2 regions of the Desulfosporosinus acidiphilus SJ4 genome follow, and region 2 is predicted to be linked to the other one. Evidence: riboswitches for the same ligand, from Rfam matches in the RefSeq annotation. Region 2 holds a riboswitch; the other holds the start of a gene.

Region 1 (11,517 bases), 150 kb from region 2:
TGGTTACAATTCGACGCTTTTCCAACGGCAATGAATTTTTCTCCGGGAATCGCTGCGAACGCGGTGAGGGTAAAACCATCACAAAATCTCAAATCCCCAACCTTTTTGACTATAAATATAAACGGGTCTTTAATTATGTGCCCTTATCTCCCTCTAAAGCGACTCGCGGCACCCTTGGAATTCCCCGGGTTTTAAACATTTATGAAGATTATCCTTTCTGGTTTACCTTTTTTACCGAGTTAAACTACCGGGTTATTCTCTCCGGGCGATCTTCAAAACCCCTCTATGAACGTGGTATGGATACTATTCCTTCCGAATCGGCCTGTTATCCGGCAAAACTTGCCCATGGTCATATTGCCGATTTAGTGAAAAAAGGGGTAAAAAAAATCTTTTATCCTTGCATACCCTATAACCGTCAAGAAGACCCGGAATCCAATAACCATTACAATTGTCCCATCGTCACTTCCTATCCGGAGACCATTAACGCTAACATGGATATCCTGAGAACCCCGGAGATCACCTTTTATCACCCATTTTTACCGATTGACAATCCCCGTCGCATGGGGAAACGCTTAATTGAAGAGTTAGCACCGGAAAAAATCCCAAGCCAAGAGATTCTCAAGGCCATGGAAAAGGCTTATGCAGAGTTAGACAACTATAAAGAGGACTCCCGAAAGAAGGGTGAAGAAGCCCTTCAATATATCAAAGATCATCAAATAAAAGGGATTGTTCTGGGGGGAAGACCCTATCATCTTGATCCTGAAATTAACCATGGAATTCCGGAGATGATTCAATCCTACGGGTTTGCGATTTTATCGGAAGACTCTATCAGTCACTTAAACCAGGTCGAACGGCCTTTGCGGATTGTGGACCAGTGGGTCTATCATACAAGACTTTATGCGGCAGCAAGCTATGTAGCCCAACAGAGCTCTCTGGAGTTGATACAGCTAAACTCCTTTGGATGCGGTTTAGATGCCGTCACGACAGACCAAGTTAAAGAAATCCTCGAAGCATACGGCAAGATTTATACCGTTATTAAAATTGACGAGATTAATAATTTAGGGGCTGCCCGAATTCGTGTCCGTTCTTTAATCGCTGCCATCAATGAACGGGATAAACGTCAGGTAACCCCCGAAAAGCTGATCACAAGACCTTCGCGAGTAATTTTCACTCAGGAAATGAAAAAAACTCATACTCTCTTAGTACCTCAAATGTCCCCAATTCACTTTCAGTTTTTTCAAACCGGTTTTGAAATGGCAGGCTATACGATTGAAATTTTACCTTCCGTCGATAAATCTGCCATTGATGAAGGCTTAAAATACGTGCATAATGATGCTTGCTACCCGGCTATTATTGTCGTCGGACAAATCATGAAAGCCTTAAATTCCGGCAAGTATGATTTAAACAACACCTCAGTTATCATCTCCCAAACCGGTGGAGGATGCCGGGCGACCAACTATATTGCCTTTATCCGCAAGGCCTTGGCGGACGCCCATCTGGGACACATCCCGGTAGTTGCTTTAAATACGGGAAATTCATCCAGCTTAGAGCAAAACCCAGGCTTTAAAATTACCCTTCCCATTTTTAAGAAAGTGATGCAGGGATTGATCTACGGAGATCTCCTGATGCGCGTTCTTTACCGAGTGCGCCCTTACGAAATGGAACCAGGCTCAGCGAATCGCTTATATGAATCCTGGGTAGCACGCTGTCAAGAATCCTTAAAGACAGGTAATACCAAGGACTATGAAAAAAACATCCGGCAAATTGTCGAGGACTTTGACTCCCTCCCGATTCACGAAGATTGGCTCAAACCTAAAGTCGGGGTTGTGGGTGAAATTCTTGTTAAATTCCATCCCACGGCTAATAATAACATTGTGGAACTGCTGGAATCTGAAGGCGCGGAAGCAGTTGTACCTGACCTCGCAGATTTCCTATTATACGGTGCTTTTGATAACCGTATTAAATACCAACAATTATCCGGAAGTTTTTGGAGTATGGTGTCCGGCAATTTCTCCATCGGTCGGATTGAAGCCTATCGCCGGGAGATGAAAAAGGCTCTCAATGCCAGTAAACGCTTTACAGCCCCCAAACCTATTGAAGAAATAGCCAAATACGCTTCAAACCATCTTTCCCTTGCCAATCAGTCAGGAGAAGGCTGGTTTTTGACCGGAGAGATGGTGGAATTGATTCGCAGCGGAGTCAACAATATCATTTGTTTGCAGCCTTTTGCCTGCTTACCAAACCATATTACAGGAAAGGGTATGATTCGTGAACTCCGGCGCTCATACCCTGCGGCCAACATTGCACCTATTGACTACGATCCCGGAGCCAGCGAAGTTAATCAGCTTAATCGGATTAAACTAATGCTGTCAGTAGCCATGGAAAACCTCTAATTGAACTACTTCTAAGGAAATCGCCTCCTGTGCGAAGTACCTGGCACAGGAGGCGATTTATTTAATCCAACTGTCTTTAACTCAATTACTACAGAGTTTATTAAGTATCTCCTTAAAAAATAGCCCCGAACACTATAGACCTCAAAGGAAGGCAGCTTCGCCCACAATAGTGAACTCATTGCATGGAGAATCGGTAAAGCTCTGGGCGAAGCTACCCGACCTAAAGTCATGATCTATTTTCATCATCCGCTGGTGCTGCAATTGCAGCATGGGAATCTAAACAAGATTTTATATAATCAACGGGCACATCCATTCTAATAGCAGTTTCTTCGACCGATAGGCCACTATTTATAAATCGCCGGACAACCATCATCAAATTTTCTCCAACTTCTATGATATGCTTGTCTGGATCATAGAAGCGAACAACACGCTGTCCCCAAGAATGTTCCAGCAAAGGATGTACATAGTTAATGTCTGCAATAACATTTATCTTTTGAAGAAAACCCTCAAAATCATCTTCTTCAAAATATAACTCCGCTGCATTTCCTCCGAAAACAATTTCATGATCCTTTTTTCGAATAAATTTAAGCCAAGTATCTTTTGTTTGTAAAGCAATACCGCCTGTTAGAGTTACATTGGCGCCAAAATCAAAAATAACTTCTAGGCCAAGCACTTCATAGTAAAAATGTTTTGCCGTTTCCATATTCGAAACGACTAACAAAGGACTTGAGAATTTCATTGTACGCCTCTCCATTCTAATTCTAATCTCTAATCTCATTTCTGTTTTTTAAACCGAATTTACCTTGCAAAACATCTTCCAGACACTTTTGCGGCCTGATTACTTATCATCATAACCCTAAATCAGGGAAATTCAACCATCAGTTTACAGAACCTGAGGAGTTAGCGGTAATCCATAAATTACCTCAAACTATTACTCCATTTACATCTTGACAGAAAAAAGGGTTTACTTTATAGTAGCTATATTATCTTGATTCCAAGTAAATATTGAATCTCTTATCAAGAGTGGCGGAGGGACTGGCCCTATGATGCCCGGCAACCGATAGCAAAGCTATAAGGTGCTAATTCCAGCAGAACCTTACTTAGGTTCTGAGAGATGAGAGCAGCGTGTTAAATACTTAACGATCGCTTCTCTGAAGCGATCGTTTTCTTTATTTATCAATAACTTCGCTGAACTTACCCTCTCCTGATAACCTATATAAACTCAACGGCAATCAAGATTCTCAAAAGTACGTCTCAGTGGAAATTACTGCCCCGAAAAACCTATTACGAAAAGGAGAGAAATGCAATGACCGAAAAACACCAATTTGGATTTGAGACTGTTTCATTACATGGGGGACAAAGTCCCGATTCTGCAACCAATTCCCGTGCCGTTCCTATCTACCAAACCTCTTCCTTTGTTTTCAACGACACAGAACATGCTGCTAACCTCTTTTCTTTAAAGGAACCCGGCAACATTTATTCTCGGATCATGAATCCCACCCAAGATGTTTTTGAGCAGCGCCTTGCCCTTCTTGAAGGAGGCGTAGGTGCACTGGCTACCTCGTCCGGACAAGCGGCTATTACGTATGCTATCCTTAACATCGCCCAAGCCGGAGATGAAATTGTCGCTTCAGGCTCTCTTTACGGCGGTACGTATACCTTGTTCGCCTACACCTTAGCTAAATTGGGAATTAAAACTCACTTTGTCAACGGCGATCATCCCGAAGAGTTTCGCGCTAAAATTACGGAACGAACAAAAGCTCTCTATACCGAGACCATTGGCAATCCTCAAATCAATGTAGCCGACATTACGAAACTTGCCATTATTGCTCACGAAAATAATCTTCCGCTCATCGTAGACAATACCTTTGCCTCCCCTTACTTATGCCGCCCCATTGAACATGGCGCTGATATCGTTGTTCATTCAGCGACTAAGTTTATCGGCGGGCACGGGACATCTATTGGAGGAGTCATTGTTGATTCCGGAAACTTCAGCTGGAATAACGGCAAATTCTCCGGACTCAGCGAGCCCGATCCTAGCTACCATGGAATTGTCTATACCGAAGCCTGCGGCAGAGCCGCCTATATCACCAAGGCCCGGGTATCTCTCCTGCGTGATACTGGAGCCGCCCTATCTCCGTTTAACTCCTTCCTATTTTTGCAGGGCTTAGAAACCCTTCCGCTTCGTATGGAACGTCACGTAGAAAATGCTCAGAAGGTGGCAGAATTTCTAAACCAGCATCAATTCGTCACTTGGGTAAATTACCCCAGCCTGCCTAACAGCCCCTATCGCGCCCTTGCCGAGAAATATTTACCTAAAGGTGCCGGCTCAATCTTTACCTTTGGGGTCAAAGGCGGTTTACGCGAGGGAGAAAAATTCATCAACAAGCTTCAGCTGTTTTCTCATTTAGCCAACGTGGGCGATGCAAAATCCCTGGTGATTCACCCGGCAAGTACCACTCATCAACAGCTCGATGAAGCCTCTCAACGCGCCGCCGGAATCTCACCGGACATGATCCGCCTCTCTATTGGTTTAGAGACTATCGATGACCTTCTTTATGATCTGGATCAAGCTCTTAGTGCCAGCCAGATATAAATATCGTAAATTTAGAAGGGCAAAGAAGGAAAAGAATCAACGATTTCGCCTTGAATATCAGGAATTGAAAGATAGAACCTCCGTTTTATCACGATCTTAGCAGCAACAATAAATTTGCAGATACCAAATCAATGAGTTTTCAAAATTCTTTATCTATCTGAAGTGAAACGGAGGTTTAGTTAAATGCCGATTAAAATCCCGGAACATTTACCGGCTATGGAAATACTCAATCAAGAAAATATTTTCGTCATGGGTTACGAACGTGCTTTTCACCAAGATATTCGCCCCTTGAAAATTGTGATCCTTAATCTTATGCCCCGCAAAGAAACCACAGAAACTCAACTCTTAAGACTGCTCGGAAATTCCCCCTTGCAAGTCGAAATCGTTCTTTTGCGAATTGAAAGCCATCAGTCCAAAAACACCTCTCAAGAACACTTAGATGCTTTTTATCAAAGTTTTAGTGATATAAAGAACCACAACTATGATGGCATGATTATCACAGGGGCACCGGTAGAACACTTAGACTTCGAAGAAGTTACCTACTGGAAGGACCTGCAGGAAATTATGGATTGGTCAACAACTCACGTCACATCGACGTTTCACATTTGCTGGGGAGCTCAGGCCGGATTGTATCACCATTATGGTATTCCCAAATACCCTTTGCCTGAAAAGTTGTTCGGTATCTTTCAACATGATGTCAATAAGAGCGGCTTCAACGGTATGCAGCTCCTGCGGGGTTTTGATGACGAATTCTATGTTCCCCACTCCCGTCATACGGAAACCAAACGCAGCGACCTCGCTAAGCATCCCGAATTAGAGATTTTATCCGAGTCCAGCGAAGCAGGAGTTTACATTGTTGTTTCCAAGGATAGGCGCCAGGTCTTTGTCACCGGTCATTCTGAGTATGATACCTTAACCCTCAAAGAAGAATATGACCGGGATCTTGCCAAAGGTCTCCCAATAGCTCTTCCCAACAACTACTTCCCTAACAACGATCCCACGAAAACTCCCGTTCACCTGTGGCGCTCACATACAAATTTACTCTTTCAGAACTGGTTGAATTATTACGTCTACCAAGAAACGCCCTATGATCTTGGCGGCCGCTAAGAGGAAACCGCCAATCTCAAAAGCGCACCCCAAATGTTGGCTATCCAATATTTGAGGTGTGCTTTTTTAATATTTTTTATAACTGAAAAGATCCCTAAATGAAACAAGGCCGCCTTTCTTAGAAACGGCCTGATGATATCACCCTCTGGATAGGAACAAATCTACATGCATATACTGAAAAGGTCAAATCACAAACATTTTATAGGAAAGGAAGCAAGAAATTTGACTTCGGTACAGAACAAATCTTCCAAAATGTCGGCATTTTCCTTAACCATGTTGGCCATAGGGAGTATTATCGGCGCGGGAATGTTTTTGGGAGTCGGCTTAACGATCAAACTTGCCGGTCCGTCGATTATTCTCGCTTACGCCCTCATGGGTATCTTAATGTATTTTAACTTATCCTTTTTGGCAGATCTCTCTTTGCTCGATCCGGAAAAAGGTTCGTTTCAAACCTATGCTTCCAAGGCTTTTGGAACGGGAGTCGGGTTTGTTATCGGTTGGCTTTACTGGATCTCCGGAATTCTGGTTATGTCCAGTGAGGCAACAGCCGCCGCAATTTTCAGCGCTCTTTGGTTTCCAGGAATTCCGCTTTGGGCCTTCATGCTTATCTATTCGGTTGTTCTGACAGTGGTAAACCTTGCTGATCCGCGCTGGTTTGGGAAATTAGAATCAGGTCTGGCAATCATTAAGGTCATCGCCCTTATCGGATTTATTCTTTTGGGAATAGTTCTTGCCTTTTTCCCTCTTCTCGGAACTGCCCCAGGTTGGCACAATGTTACGAATACTCCCTTTTTTGCTCATGGCATTTCAGGCTTCGCAGGCTCTCTTTTACTTGTCTTTTATGCTTTTTCAGGAACTTCGGTAGTTGGGTTAGCGATCTCAGAATCTTCCGATCCGGAGAAAACTGTACCTAAAGTAGTTCTCTCTACTTCGGGGATAGTCACATTCTTTTATGTTATTTCTGTTCTCTTCCTGCTTTTACTCCACCCCTGGACTACGTATAACGCCAGTACAAGCCCCTATGTCAGCGCTCTCTTGCCTTACAAAATCCCTATTGTTCAATCTCTTATGAACTTTGTCATCCTAACAGCTACCTTATCGGCCATGAGCGCCAGCATGTACGGAACTTCACGGATGTTAAATGCCCTTGCCCAACAAAATGAAGCACCGAATTTTTTTAACAAAGTCACACCAAAGGCAGTTCCAAGACGTGCTCTCCTGTTCACAAATGCCTTTCTTATTGCCATCGCCTTCCTCTCCTATATTATTCCTAACAAAATTTACTTGCTGGTAACCGGCGCCAGCGGCCTGCTCTCACTCGTTAATGTCTTAACCATTAGTCTTGCACACTGGCGCTTACGTCAAAAGCTGCTGGAAAAACGGCAAGACTATAAAACCCATGTCCTCGGTTACCCAACAAGCAATTTTATTGTAACAGCGATTTTTGTAGGTGTTTTCTTCTCGGCTTTTGCAATTCCTGACCAAAGGGCTTCCTTCTTTTTAGGGCTTAGCCTGATCGCTGTTACAGCAGGCGTTTATTTCTCAGTTCGCCACAAGCTCGGAGCAAAGTCTCAATGGCCTATAAGTACGGCAGAGCACCATGAAATCCCAACTACAGAGAATAGTTTACATACCCTAAAACATTTGGCTCAGGAAACTGAAAAACGAATATCCGAAGGATTAAGACCTAAGAATAGATCTTAATGGCCTTCATTGCAATCCCACTTTTACTTGCCTAACATTAAGGAAAGCTTAGCTGACACTCTAAGTGTCTTCGCATGAATTAGCCTTCTCGCAGCCTCTGACGAAAGCGGCAGGTCAGTAGCACTTGGGGCTAGTGGACCAAGCACGTATTACACCTTTTTGCGGTATTTTGCCGAAGGTTACTTTCTAAATTGGATAAAGAAAGGCGTTTTCACTCCACTATACACAATAATAGTGACGTGAGAACGCCTTAGCTATTTACACTCACTTTGGATTTTTATAGTTAAGTTTTAGACGCCCCCTTTCTCTCCATCAAATCGAAACAGGTTTGATTTCTGTAATGTCTGTTGTCCTAGAATTGGGAACTAACTTAATCCTAACCCTTTTCGTTTGCTAATAATATGGGCTTCAATATTATTGGCAACTTCCACAGGATCGTCCCCAAGCGCGATCTTCCCTCCCGTTAATCCTTCCACATCTTGAGTCAAGAGTTTCACGAGTTGGGGAGCACCGGTCACGAAAGGAGTCGGAGACAGGTGCGTATAGGCACCATAGGCTACAGCAAAAACCCCGTCAATAGTGGCTTTTTGTTCCATCCACTCAGGAGCGGTTACCGCAATCGGCAATTGAGGAACATCTACGTCAAGATGATCTGCTAAGGCTGTTACCAACATGGAAATTCTCCCAGTATCGGTACAGGTTCCGAAGCTCAACACAGGCGGTATCTTTAAGGAACCGCATACTTCGCCTAAACCTTTGCCTGCCATCTTCACGGCATCAAGATTGCAAAGCCCCGCTACTTCCAAGGCATGATTTCCGCAGCCACCTGCAACAACCAAAATATCTCGTTTTATCAATTCTTTAGTTAAGTTCACCGTATTCCAATCCTGGGGACCGTTGCGCAGCGTTGAACAGTTAGCTAAAGCAACAACCCCTTTGATCTTGCCTGCAGCTATCACATCGACAAGAGGATCGAGCTTATTACCTAAAGCTCCTAAAACGGCTTCCGTAGAAAACCCAGCTATGGCCTTTTGGGTGATTTTAGGAACCTTAGCTGTAATCTTCCCATGACGCTTTTTAAAATTTTCAATCCCCAAATTGATCAGTTGATCTGCCATACTCTCGACTTCATTGGGATGGTAAGGGATTTTATGTTCAAGTCCCGGTACTCCGATAATTGTGCTGACACTGACAAGAGTCACTTGATATTTTTCCGCATACATATCAATGGCCGGCGGAGAGCAATTTTCTTCCATAGCCATGACATCGACGGTACCGGTTGCCAGTAGAGGTTCTATGGACAGCCAATTTCCCATAAGTCCCACAAAAACATCATCTACAGGAAACCTTTGGAGCAGCTCTTGCCCGGTTTCAATAGAACCGACAACTCTCAAACCTTTGGCCCCGGCCGCTTTGGCCTTGGCTTGAATTTCCGGAGTTTTGGCCTTTTGAATCGTCGCCACCCCAGCCCAGGGTTGGTGCCCGTTAAAAACAATATTAACGTAGTCAGGATCCATAATTCCAAGATCGACATTAACTTCATGAGGTTGAGGTGTGCCAAACAAAATATCCTGAACCATTTCCAGTCCAATCTGAGAATTATAGATGGTTGATAATCCAAGTCTCAGAGCTTTCAAGGCCAAGGAAACATAATCTCCGTCAACATTAGTCAGACAGCTCGCCACACAGTTCTGTTCCTCATGCACAGTCCCCGCCGGATAGATATGTAGATCTCTCCAAATCTTTTTTCTTTTTTTGGGGGCAAAGGCTTCCACCATGAGGTTAGGTTCTTCTGTGCCAATATTCATCTGGTTGTTGAGAAGGTCTGCCAATTGAATTGCCATCTGATTAACATCCTGATTGGCATTAATGCCAAGAGTTTCGCACATCCACTTTAGTTTATTAACATCAGTGATTTTAAAGGGGGTTTTACCTTCTCCCGTTGCCCGAAGAGTACGAAATGCTTCGTAAGCGTGATGACTGTAGGTCCCTGCGCCCATAATATTTTGCAGCAGCAGTTTCCTCATAGCCATTGCATCGGCTCCAATTCCACAAACGCCCTTGTCTTGACCGCTCTTCTCGCTGATCCGGCAAGGTCCGTTGGAACACTGCTGACAGCTAAGCCCCTGCAGGCAAAAATTACAGCGGATTTTTTCCTGTTTCGTCCAACGGTCAAAAACGTTAGACATTCCGTCCTCTCGAATTCTGGGCAGCATTTCTTCAACGGAATCGTGATAACTTACCCTTCCTTCAGATCTTTCTAAGATTGTTTCAGTCATTGCCTATCCTCCTTTTGAATTACTATACAAAGTTTGTACATCAGAATACCTAAATATGTACATGCTAGAACATGAAGAATGCCTGCAAAATTATTATTCTCCCCGTGAAAAGTTGTTGCGTCAAACTATTGTTTAGCTTGCCGGATATTTGGGAAAATAACTTGTATCAACTAAAGGAGGTATAACCATGGACGAAGGTACTGTAAGGAAATCCGGGCCGGAACATCTTAAAGCAAAACAAATTGTCTACTATGTTTTAGGGGTTCTCGAAGTCCTCTTCACCTTCCGCCTTATCTTTAAACTTCTTGGAGCAAATCCTCAAAGCCCCTTTGTCTCTCTTATGTACGCAGTTACGCAAGTTTTCTTAGCTCCTTTTTCGGGAATTTTTCCATCAGCTGTCACCAAAGGCCTGGAAACCCAGTCGGTGTTAGAATCCTCAACCATTATTGCCATGATTGTCTATGCTGTCCTCGCCTGGGGCGTTCTTAAGCTGATTGAAATCAGCCGGAATTCTCATAACTCAGAAATTCATTGACAGCTCAGCAACATACCATCACATCTAATAAACTGGTGAATGAACATGCTTCTATAAGTGGGGGTTATCTTTTCTCCTCGATAAAACCGAAAAAACAATTAGGGCGCAGCGAACTTCTTTAAGTTCCGCTGCGCCCTTTTGGGGTCTATTTATTAAAGCCTTTTTTTGCTCCTTCGCTGAATATTTAGCTTTTAGAGCAATTCGTAAACTCCTGCTGCTCCCATACCACCGCCTATGCACATGGTAACTATTCCGTATTTTTTCTTCTGCTTAATCAATTCATGGAGTAAGGTTGCTGTGAGCTTAGCTCCCGTACAGCCCAAAGGATGGCCTAAAGCAATGGCTCCGCCATTAGGATTTACTTTCTCCGGGTCAATGTCCAGCGTCTTAAGGATCGCCAGCGATTGTGATGCAAAGGCTTCGTTCAGTTCAAAGATATCAATGTCCTCAAGCTTTAAGCCGACTTGCTTCAGTACTTTAGGGATAGCCTTGATGGGGCCGATTCCCATCAGTTCCGGTTCTACTCCGGCAACCGCAAATCCGCGCCAAACCGCTAAGGGTTTTAAGCCAAGAGTTTTGACTTTCTGTTCTGACATGAGAAGGGTCATAGCCGCTCCGTCACTAGTCTGGGACGAGTTCCCTGCTGTGACTGAGCCTCCGTTCATAAAAGCGGGCCGAAGTTTAGCCAAAGTTTCTGCTGTGGTCTCCGGGCGTATCCCCTCATCTTTCGTGAACCATTTCTCCCCCGGCTTCCCCCAAGTCGGCAAGGGAATCGGAACAATCTCATCATCAAAGCGCCCGCTGCTTTGAGCAGCCCAGGCCTTTTGATGGCTTCGTGCAGCAAAAGCATCCTGCTGTTCCCGAGTAATTTCATATTTTTTTGCCACATTCTCAGCGGTTATG
Region 2 (11,517 bases):
TTTATTCAATTTAAGGCTGTTTAAGTACTTTAAATATTCTACAGGTTTGGGAATTACATTGTGCTATTGTATTGCCTACTTTTCAATAACACTGCTTTTAAGTATTTATCTGCAAGGAGCGCTGCATTTAGATGTTATGGAAGCGAGTTTATTAATGACAGCGTTATCACTACCACAACTCATTATGGGACCTCTGGGGGGAAAGCTTGCTGACCGTTTCGGTGCGACACGTATGATGGTAATAGGTCTTGTGTTTTTAATCCTTGGGATGTTTGCGCTGGGACACCTTGGGAAACAGCTGAATAAGACGTCTATTATTGTTCCTTTAGCGATTATGTCGATATCTAATGGAATAGCCTGGCCATCTATAGCTAAAACTGTATTATCTGCAGTACCACGAGATCAAGCGGGGTCTGCCTCAGGGATGTTTTATACGCTTTATAATTTAGGGCGAGCCTTAAGTCAAACACTTGCCATATTAGTGATTGAGATCAATGTTCCGCCTGCTACTGTCACGAAAGCAATCGTTGGGATGGCGGATTTCGCAAATTTACAGGTCAAGGGGGATTTGATTCATTCTATTGACTCCGGTTTTTACTTCTTCATTATTTTTTTTGCGGCAGCATTTTTATTAGGGCTATCTCTTTTATTTAAGCATCATAAAGAAATAGTGAACAATTAAGGACTAAAAACAGCGCATTTTATAAGGCAAATGTAACAATAAATTGCCCGCATATTCTCAATTGCTGTTAAGCACCCAAAGGGTGCTTTTCTATGTTACTGCACTGATTTATTTTTTAAAAGGTGCCTTCAAATGGGCATGGGGCGAAAAAAAGACCCTCATCAAAGAATGAGGGCTAACCTGATAAGATTTAAGACGTTGTCCAAGGACCGGCTTAGCTAAGCACATTAAATTTTATGATGTTTTGTTTCACTATGTTACTAGATATTGTACAAAACCTAGTATGAAAAAATATTTTCGGGAGGAGTGTGTGGAAGCTACATAGGTTTTCTTAGCTTATATGTTGTATTAGGATTACTGTCATTGAGTATTCTAATCTGCATCTTTTCACCTAATGAACATCTTGTATGGGCCTCTCCGCCTGCTTTGCATCCCAAGCCAATTTCACCATAGGATTGGCAAATGAGAATATTATAACAGTCGAAAACGTAAACATGGTTACCCTTGTCGTTTTGCTCGATCTTATCGGATAAGCTTTCACCATTAATTGGGTAGTTCATGGATATTTCGCCTCCTATAAAATGTTTTAGCCGTTCTTAAGTACGTTTTTGATTCGACATGAGTGGAAAAAAACCTGCTAGAATTGTCTTGAAATAAAATTGATATAATATTACTATTAATATAACATAAAAATAATTTTAAATAAACTACAAAAAGAGGTGAACTTATGAGATTAATTATTTCCTTATTATCATGTGGTCTTATATTTGCCTTTTTTAAGAATCCTGTCATTAATGATTAAATGATACTCAAACATCAGAGGGATTTCTACTTTTAGAGAGCTCGTACTATAACCAAAGGTCATAATTAAGTTGAGAATTATGAATTTGACGTATTCTTGGATAAGATTTATTATTATCACATACCTCAGTTATCTACTAGCAAGCGTTGTATTTTCAAATCTATTCCACCTTCTTTTAATACCCCTCCAAGAGAGGGGCTTTTTTTTAATATCAGAAAGTATAACCTTTGGTTGTATACTGCAAGAAGAGCTAATTCGTGCGAAGACAGTGTCTTCGTCTTCTAGCATAAGTGCAACTAACCTGCCGCTTTCGCCGGAGGCTTAGCGCCAGCTAAGTTTTCTTTACCGGGCTTGGGATAAGGACAAACTGTGAACACTTAAAGATACCCAAGCATAAACTGGACTAAGAGGCGGATAGTATTGGAAGAACATTAAGGTTTCAAAGCGAGGCACGGAGGAGTTATGATGGGGGATATGGAAATCCAGACTCTCAAAGAAGTTGTCATGGAAATCAAAGGTGACGTAAAGGAAGTTAAAGATGCTGTTGCCCGCTTACATCTGCTTATGGTAGAAAATTATGTAACCAGAAAAGAGTTTGAAGCCTATAAGGAGCAGGAATTAAGCAGTCGTCGATGGTGGGTAACGTTTGTAGTCGGGGCAGCTACAGTAGCCATGGCAGTAATTAACGTTGCGAATCATTTCCTTAGTAAATTTATGACGAGATAGATTCGATCCTAGAGAATTGTTAAGGAATCGAAGATTGTCATACTCTTGCTCAGAAACAAATGATTTGAATCACTGTATACAATATTATGTATCGAGAAGGCTAGACACTTATTAAGAACAAAGTTATAATTGAACTACGATTTTTTCGTTTGTAAGGAGCAAAGAGGCTCTACGGCGTACTTAGTACGCTGTTTTAGAGCCTCTTTTTTCTTGCGAAAATACTTTTTCTTCCTACTCTATGAGCCGAAAAGGTTCCTGAATGTTTACACTATTTGATCCCCTTATCGTACAAAATGGCACCACGGATGATGAAGATATGCATTTTCAAAATAACGGAAGCAGCGACGACATTTAAGGCGGGAGGTCAACTAAAATGGCTTTAAACTCCGGGGATATCGCGTTTGTATTTTTGTCTACGATCTTAGTATTTTTAATGACTCCGGGATTGGCGTTGTTTTACGGAGGAATGGTCAGAAAACGAAATGTCCTCTCAATTATGATGCAAAGTTTTGCTGCAATAGGTTTGGTTACAGTAGTTTGGGTAATATTTGGATACTCTCTGGCCTTTGGTCCTGACCATGGACATATCATTGGAGGGTTTAACTGGTTTGCACTGAAAAATGTCGGACTCACGCCTAACCCGGATTATGCAGCTACAATTCCTCATTTGTTGTTTTTTATGTTTCAGCTAATGTTTGCTATTATCACTCCGGCAGTTATAAGCGGTGCAACTGCAGAAAGAATGCGTTTTCCGGCATTTCTCCTGTTCATATTCTTTTGGAGCACTTTCGTTTATATCCCTCTAGCCCATTGGGTGTGGGGAGTTGGCGGCTGGATGAGAAATCTTGGAGTCATGGATTTCGCAGGCGGAACCGTTGTAGAAATGGCCTCAGGAGTGTCAGGCTTAGTAGCGGCTTTAGTTATCGGAAAACGTTTGAGAGTGGGATACGAATTTAATATTCCTCATAATATGCCCAATGTTCTCCTGGGAGGAGGACTGTTGTGGTTCGGTTGGTTTGGTTTCAATGCCGGGGGCGCAATGGGAGCAAATGGACTCGCTGTTTTAGCTCTAACTACAACCCAAATAGCTGGAGCAGCCGGAATGATCGGATGGGCGCTTCTAGAGTGGTTCCATCGTCGGCAAATTACTGTATTTGGAGCCATCAGCGGTATTATTGCTGCTTTAGTGGCGATAACGCCGGCAGCAGGGTTTGTTTCTTCCGGAAGTTCTTTACTCATTGGATTTATTGCTGGAGGAATTTGCTACTTGGGTGTAAGTGTACTTAAGGATAAGCTAGGTTACGATGATGCCCTCGACGTTTTTGGCATTCATGGGATTGGCGGCACGTGGGGTACACTGGCCACAGGGATTTTTGCAGATGTAAGACTTAATTCTCAGGGCCATAATGGTTTGTTCAATGGGGGGGGAATTCATCCGGTGTTAATCCAGCTTCTTGCCATTGTTGCAACGTACGTATTTACGAGCATCATGACGTTTGTTATTTTGAAAGCAGTTGCTTTGTTCACGCCTTTAAGAGCAACAGATGATGAGCAGGTCAACGGCTTAGATTTAACTCAGCACAGGGAAAATGCTTATCCGGATTTTGAACTTAATGAGAATGTGTATATTTAAGCTTAAAGCGCAGTCTCACCGTGTTCTCCGGTTCTGATTCGGATGGCATCTGCAACATCGTAAACAAAAATCTTGCCATCGCCAAATTTTCCTGTTTTTGAAGATTCAACAAGGGCAGTGATGACCTCATCAACCTTAACAGAAGTTACAACAACTTCAAGCTTTATTTTTGGTAATAGTTTAGATACTATTTCTTGACCACGATAAAATTGGGTATATCCTTTTTGATTTCCAAATCCTGAAACATTGGAGACGGTCATTCCATTAATTCCAAGATCAGAAAGAGCTGTTTTAACATCGTTTAGTTTTTCGGGTCTTATAATCGCCTCAATTTTTTTCATAGTTACACCGCCTATTTATCGTTTCTTTTGGGATAATTTTTACATTCTAATTCAGATATGAAATACTAATCTTAAAATTTGATACAATCTTCTTTATTATAACAGAAAGATATTCGAGATAAAATCCTAGTCAAGATGTAATAGGGCTGGGCAATGTTGCGCACACAGGTTCATTTTGAGCCTGGGCAACCAGTTAACAGTGATTTACGATAATAGGTTCACGCTGAAAATTTAATATTTGCTATTTATAAGAAAAACCGGGTCTTAAACCCGGTTTTGTGGTGTCTTCTTTTTAAATGGCGAATTTTTCCCTCGATCAGGCTTGCCGGTTTGTGCAGAATCTGCCGCTTTATTTGACATAAATCACCCCTCCTTTAATTGATAAAGTTCCCTAACGGAGTTAAATGATACCGTGGAATTCATCTCAAAGTTTTACGCTAGGATTTAAAACTGGTTTTTCGTAGTTTCTGTTAGCCAAAGGTGTTGATTGTACGGAACGATTTGCGGTTTGAATAAGCTCTACTCAGGATAAGTAGTTTCTTTGTCTTTTCCATAATCGGTCCGCCCATCCTGGTCTGGTGAATGCCCGCCAGGAAGTGTTTCACGTTTCGGAAAGGGGCGTTTTTTCGTCGAGGGCTGATCCTGCTTCTCCATGGTTATCCCTCCTCTTGATACATTTAGGTTTCCCAGTCCAATCGTAAATTTATACGAAAATCAGATGACTAAAAGAAGAAAATTGGAAGATAAAAGGTTAAGAGATTTGGAAATGGCTTCTGTAGTACTATACAAAGATTATATTGACATGGTATGTAACACATGTTAGACTCAGCGTAGTGAATTTAATAAGTATGCTCTTATCCGGAGTGGTGGAGGGACTAGCCCAATGAAGCCCGGCAACCCGCTTGCTGCATTCAGTAATATTGTGTGCGCAAGCATGGTGCTAATTCTTGCAGGAGTGAATTCTTCTGATAGATAAGAGGAGTGTCGATGAATAAATTTGGCCTCTTCGAACTAGAAGAGGCCTTTTCGATGCCTATAAATGGGCTTTCGAAACGAATTTTTCAGGCCTAGCTCTAGATTACTCTATTTAGAAGGGGAAGTTCTTTGGGAATACGGAAGGATAAAGCGGGAATGAAATCTGGAGGTGGGATGTTTCATGAGTATTGAGAAAACATATGCAGAGATCAACGCGAAGATCAAAGCGGGGAAAGCAGTTGTCGTAACTGCCGAGGAACTTATAGCTCTGGTGGATGAAAAAGGGCTTACAGAGGCAACCCGTCAGGTAGATGTTGTCACAACAGGGACGTTCGCGCCCATGTGCTCGTCGGGAGCTTTTTTAAGTTTTGGACATACAAAGCCACGGATGAAAATGCAGAAAGTTTGGTTGAACGGAGTATCTGCCTATGCTGGGATTGCAGCTGTAGATGCCTATTTGGGTGCTGCGGAATTGCCTGAGGACGACCCGTTAAACAATAATTTTCCGGGTGAGTTCCGCTATGGCGGCGGTCATGTTATTCAAGATTTGGTGGCCCGCAAACCGGTTAAGCTTAAGGCTATAGCCTATGGAACGAATTGTTATCCTCGCAAGGCAATTGAGACGATGATAACTCTGGATGAGATCAATGAGGCTATCCTTTTCAATCCGCGCAACGCTTATCAGAATTATAACTGTGCGGTGAATTTAACGGATCGGACGATCTACACTTACATGGGAATGTTGAAACCTCATTTAGGCAATGCAAACTATTCCACCTCAGGAGAACTGAGCCCCCTTTTGAAAGATCCTCATTTTAAAACCATTGGGGTAGGGACGAAGATTTTTCTCGGCGGTGGAGTGGGCTATGTTGCCTGGAACGGTACGCAGCATTTTCCATCGATTACGAATGTCGACGGAAAAGAACTTTGTGGCGCCGGAGGCACATTAGCTGTCATCGGAGACCTGAAGCAGATGAGTCCAAAGTGGCTGGTGGGCACTAGTTTTCTGGGTTATGGTGCAACTCTCAGCGTTGGAATAGGGATACCAATTCCCATACTTAATGAAGAAATCGCTCGGTATGCCGCTGCGAAGGACGAAGAGTTATTTGCACCCGTCGTAGACTACGGAGAGGCTTATCCTTCGTTTACTCCCGGAAACTTGGGTTACGTCAGTTATGCAGATTTGAAAAGCGGTAAGATCACGGTTCAGGGAAAAGAAATTCAAACGTCACCGCTCTCAAGCATGCCAAGAGCCAGAGAGATTGCCTCGACTCTCAAAGAATGGATCCGCAAGGGCGATTTCTTATTGACTGAGCCGGTTAAACCCCTTCCATCCCCGGCAGATGGGATTGTGGCTCACAGTATAAAGGAGGTATGATTATGGCTCCGAAAAGAATTGTTTTGCGCTTCGGAACTGATATTTCGGTAAAGCCGATCGTTTACCGTCTGGTAAAAGATTTCGATTTAGTCGTTAATATTGTCAAAGCAGATGTTAATCCTCAAAAAGAGGGAACCATGGTTTTAGAGGTCACAGGAGAGCAAAGTGAAGAAGGACTGGCCTATTTACGTGGGTTGGGGGTTTCGGTAGAAGATCTTAGGCAGGGAATTGTCCGCAATGAAGAAAAGTGTGTGATGTGCGGAGCATGTACTGGACTTTGCCCGACAGGGGCCTTATACCTAGAGCGCCCATCCATGGAAGTTCATTTTGATGAAGATCAGTGCATTGTCTGCATGCTTTGCACTAAAATTTGTCCCATGCGGGCCATGGAGGTTCATCTCTAAGTGGACTTTACAGAACGCACATACCGCCAGCGGCACCGGCAAGATGATCTTCTGCATTTTCAAGTCACGGTCCAAGAAACTGATCTGGATATTGGAGTGCGCAGAGAACGATTTTCCCGAGAATTGGTGGAATGGATCGAAGAAACAATCAGAGCTTGCCGAAAACCACTAGAAACTTATATTCAGCAGGATTCGGAATTTCTAAAAGCATTAACTCCCTATGAAGTACCAGAAGATGCCCCGGCCATCGTGAAAACTATGGCAGAAGCCGGACGAATGGCCGGGGTTGGCCCTATGGCGGCTGTAGCTGGGGCTGTGGCAGAGTGGGTGGGCAAAGCAATAGCTAAACGTTCTCGGGATGTTATTGTCGAAAACGGCGGGGATATTTTCATGAAAACAACTCGTTTTCGCAAAGTAGGAATCTTCGCCGGGGACTCTCCCCTGTCAAATCGGATAGCTCTTGAAGTCCATCCGGAACAAACTCCTCTTGGGATTTGCACGTCCTCCGGCAAAGTGGGGCCATCGTTAAGTTTCGGAAAAGCCGATGCCGTAGTCGTTCTTTCATCCTCTGTGGCTTTGGCCGATGCTGTGGCAACAGCTTGTGGTAATCTTGTGCAATCGGAGCGGGATTTGGAAAAGGCCGTCAACTTTGCCTCTCAAATCCCAGGAATTAGCGGGTGTTTGGCTATCAAGAAAGATCAGTTAGCTGCCTGGGGAACTATGAAAATAGTTCCCATGAAAGTATAAATTGATTAAAGTTTTACCGAAATAATTAAACCAATCAGGTAAACAATATAGTGAGTTATTAGTTATATTCTAAAGTCTCTATGATTAAAATGATAAAAGTATTAAAAAAGTATAAACAAATAAAAAAGTATTAACGAATAAAAACAGGATGGCAAATATGACATAAATATAATGAAAATAAAGAAACCTTAGCTTTCGCTAAGATACTGTCTTCGCAAAAATTAGCAGTCTTGCAGCCTCTGGCGAAAGCGGCAGATTTGGTTTGACTTATGCTAGAAGACGAAGACACTGTCTCGCACCTATTAACTCTTCTTGCAGTCTTTAACAGAAGGTTATACTTTCTGATAGGCATAAAAAAGGCCTCCCCGTCGGGAGGTTTTAGTTTTGCGCAATTATCTTTATCTTTCATCTTTTTGATCCTTTGTACAACCCTAATTTAGCACGAAATACGAAAGGAATCAATGCCCATTTTTTGGCTGACTTTTTCTTACAAATATTATAGAAATTAGTTTTGTCAAGGAGATAATTAATCATTTTTTTTTTGATCTTTAACGGTAACTCGAGTGCTAATTATAATGATTGCAGGATAGGATAAATTGAATAAAAATGCCCAAGACAGGGGGCTGGTTATGAGTAAGATGTCAGAACTCATGGATTTTCCGGAAAATTGGCTGCCTATTGGCGGAAATCTCGCATCCAATTGGAATTTTAACCAGGATTCACAGGATCAATTTTGCTTAGAGATTTCTAATTCGGGAAGCAATAGAGCGGGAATTATCCAAACCGAAAATAATTGTTTAGAGGTTCGCGGCAACAAACGCTGGTTTATATGTGGAGTTTATCAAAGCGAATACCCGAACGTAAAGGCCTATGTGCGGCTCTATCCCATATTTGCAAATGGAGATGTGCCGTTACCATGGATGTTTTGCTTTAACTCAAGGTCAAAAACTGGAAAAACGTTTGAATTTAGGCACTTTATTAATATCGATCCGAAGATTGTAGCTCTGCGTCTGGAGACGGGAATTATCGGATCCGGTCAGCTCATAATCAGTAAATTAATTGCTTATCCCATGATCCCAAGACATTATCGAGGAATCTACAAAGTTGAACCGGTAAAACAGGTGGATCATATCCACTCAATTGGAGAGATTCTTAAACCGGTCCGGCTTGCGGCACCAATTCCCTTAAACATTCCCGTTAATGTTCAAGCGAGGGTTGATAGTGATATTCGTAATTTAACTTCACAGCGTGACAGGGTACAAATCTATGGAAGCAGCCATGTGCCTTTGGCGACAACCGGTACCGGCCGGGTCCAAGCGGAAATCAGCGGCCATGGATTTCAAGAAAGTATTGAAGAGGCAGAAGTCGGTCAGACGATCTCATATTCAACGATTCGTGATGTTTCAGCACTTTCCCGGTATTCTTTTGCTGTTTACAATAGGGGATCACAGCCTGCCAATGTGCAGGTTGAGCTGAGTCCCGATGGCCTACACTGGCTGAAGGTGGGGAAGAGAGAAAGGGTGGAACCGGAAACCTTGATTATGATTCCCCCCCAAGAATTCCTGCGCTATACTCGTGTAAGCTGTGAGGCGGAAGGTTTAACCACCTTAAGAATTTGGGTTCAAGCTCAAAATTAAACGCAAAAACATAGCATGTAAGGAGTGAATTTCACTAGTTTATTACGTAAAAGGTGGGGCGGAAATGGCTTTAGTGAATCAGGTCTATAATAGTCATTTCCTGTTAGGTCAAGAAAACCGTCCGGATTTTCCTGATGGCTGGGTTCAAGCAGGTGGAGACAGTGCTACAACGTGGGAATGGCTTGGCTCTCCTCAGGGATCAAGGGCCGTGGAGATCATTCATCCGTCGGGGCCAAGAGCAGGGATTAGCTTAGGAAATGATGTTTTAGTCCCGGCGGGAGAAAGTCAGCGCTGGGAACTTAAAGTTGTTCTTCAGGCTGAACCAAGCGGAATTCCTTGTTACATCCGTATCTACCTTGGTGCCGTAAGTCAGCTCCAATTTGCTGTGCGCCCGGAATCGGAGCCGGAATCTTTTACGCGAGTTTTTGCGACGCCTGTTGGGGTCACAGCCCTTAGGATTGAAGTAGGGATTTTGGGAGCGGGAAGTCTGACAATTCACGAGGTTCAGGCCTGGAGGCTGTACCCTGAGCGAGAATTACGCTTAGATGATAAAGGACAAGTGTATGTTCGCCATATCGACTCTCTTGGGAAAATTCAAACGCCGGTATCGGTGAATGTTATTAACAAGACCCCCCTGCCCGTTGATATAAGAACACCTATAAAAACGGAGCTGCGTAATCTGATGCCTTCTCGCGATGGTGTGAAAATTTTCAGCAGCGAAGGTGCCCCTATTATCTCAAAACCTGATGGTTCACTTCCGGTAACGGTGTCAGGAAGAAAATTTCTTCAACGAGTGGAGATGGTAAGCTCCAGAGATATGGGTTCGACCGTTACGAACGATGTCTCTGAAGCAACTGTCTATTCTTATGCAATATATAATATGGGAATCGAAGAAAGTCTCGTTCAACTCCAAATAAGTCCTGATGGAGTGATTTGGACTGCAGATGATGTGGACAGAGAAGTTTTGCCGGGTGATCTTATTGTGATTACTCCTAACTATTTCCTTCGTTATATTCGTCTGGCATATCAAGCACAGATTCCCGGGTCTATGATTTCTTTAATGATTTGGTTTCAAAGCCAAAATTAGGAAGTTTATCATGAACGAATTGTTCTCCCTCAAAATATACTGGATTACATGAGAGGCTCGTATATAGAGGGGTGTTTGGCTATGGATGGTTTAGCTTTAATTTTTATTTTGGCCGTAGTGGTGGAAAAAATAGTTGAAATCTTTAAGGATATCGTTTATGCAATCCCATTTTTCCCGGATAAGTTTAGACCTTTAACTTTAGAACTTCTGAGTTTAGCTTGCGGATTAGTTCTTGCCTTTCAGTGTAACATCAACGCCTTACTATTGATCAATGTTAATACAACGAATCCAATCATAGGATTTATTATTACCGGCTTGGTCATTGGCAAGGGTGCTAATTTTGCTCATGATTTTTTTCATACGGTGGGAAAAAATCGACTTTCTCCCAAGGTATAAGGTTGGGTGCCGGGTCTAAAATTGATTGATATTGTTCTAGTTTTCCATAGGTGCCCTCAGGATCAAGCTCTTTATAACGGTAGTATTTAGCTAAACGGTCTTGCGGTCTGATCCAGCCAAGATGTTTGATTCGGAGAGGGCTGGCGGCGCTTCGTAATTCAATAATATTAACTGGAAACCTTCCGCAGTGTTGGGGGGTTTCCCGCCATTTTGCCTGAAACCCTTGAACATTGCGAACAATAAAGGGACGATACCAATGGTGAGCCTGCCAGAGTGAGTCATCACGGTAGTGAGTTTCAGTCCATAGATCATAAAGACGAAAGCTATAATAATCGACATCTTGGGAGTACTTTAGCAATTCTCTCAAGTGGCTTGGAGCATTTTCCTCAAACAGTTCATCAGCATCTAAAATGACAATCCACTCTGAATTGGAAGACAGAGCCATTTCCCAGAGTTGCTTGCGGAGAAAAATTTCGTTATGAAACATGGGTTTGTGGTTAGAATGGAGAGTTAAAGGAATTCCCCGAAGGAGTTCCCGACAGAGATGAACAGTATTGTCTACACTGGCGTCATCTAATATTACTGCCTGGTCGATATACTCTGTTGCTTGCTTAAGGACTCTTTCAAGATACCGGTCGGATTCATTGCGTACCAGCATAGCCAGCGTAATTTTTCCCTTTTCAACATGAACCTGCGGATGGGAATTCAA

Evidence for each region. Region 2 has a riboswitch for S-adenosylmethionine ahead of DESACI_RS02875 (homocysteine biosynthesis protein). Riboswitches for the same ligand answer to the same signal wherever they lie in the genome.
Region 1: linked by a shared signal. The riboswitch ahead of DESACI_RS03475 (homocysteine synthase) and the one ahead of DESACI_RS02875 (homocysteine biosynthesis protein) in region 2 are both predicted to bind S-adenosylmethionine.

What each region holds. Positions count from the first base shown of each region.
Region 1 is NC_018068.1:729,545-741,061, reverse strand. Features, by position in the region: gene DESACI_RS03485 (2-hydroxyacyl-CoA dehydratase) at 1-2,393, shown strand, start outside; gene DESACI_RS03480 (VOC family protein) at 2,620-3,132, opposite strand; SAM riboswitch class I at 3,405-3,514, shown strand; gene DESACI_RS03475 (homocysteine synthase) at 3,700-4,989, shown strand; gene metA (homoserine O-acetyltransferase MetA) at 5,173-6,096, shown strand; gene DESACI_RS03465 (amino acid permease) at 6,319-7,800, shown strand; gene cooS (anaerobic carbon-monoxide dehydrogenase catalytic subunit) at 8,166-10,079, opposite strand; gene DESACI_RS03455 (YggT family protein) at 10,267-10,614, shown strand; gene DESACI_RS03450 (thiolase family protein) at 10,806-11,517, opposite strand, start outside.
Region 2 is NC_018068.1:583,043-594,559, forward strand. Features, by position in the region: gene DESACI_RS02850 (MFS transporter) at 1-682, shown strand, start outside; gene DESACI_RS02855 (hypothetical protein) at 1,000-1,242, opposite strand; gene DESACI_RS02860 (hypothetical protein) at 1,947-2,210, shown strand; gene DESACI_RS02865 (ammonium transporter) at 2,584-3,843, shown strand; gene DESACI_RS02870 (P-II family nitrogen regulator) at 3,846-4,184, opposite strand; gene DESACI_RS25355 (hypothetical protein) at 4,704-4,838, opposite strand; SAM riboswitch class I at 5,036-5,163, shown strand; gene DESACI_RS02875 (homocysteine biosynthesis protein) at 5,341-6,537, shown strand; gene DESACI_RS02880 (NIL domain-containing protein) at 6,540-6,941, shown strand; gene DESACI_RS02885 (UPF0280 family protein) at 6,942-7,688, shown strand; gene DESACI_RS02890 (DUF6385 domain-containing protein) at 8,318-9,325, shown strand; gene DESACI_RS02895 (DUF6385 domain-containing protein) at 9,390-10,412, shown strand; gene DESACI_RS02900 (hypothetical protein) at 10,494-10,808, shown strand; gene DESACI_RS23395 (glycosyltransferase family 2 protein) at 10,747-11,517, opposite strand, start outside.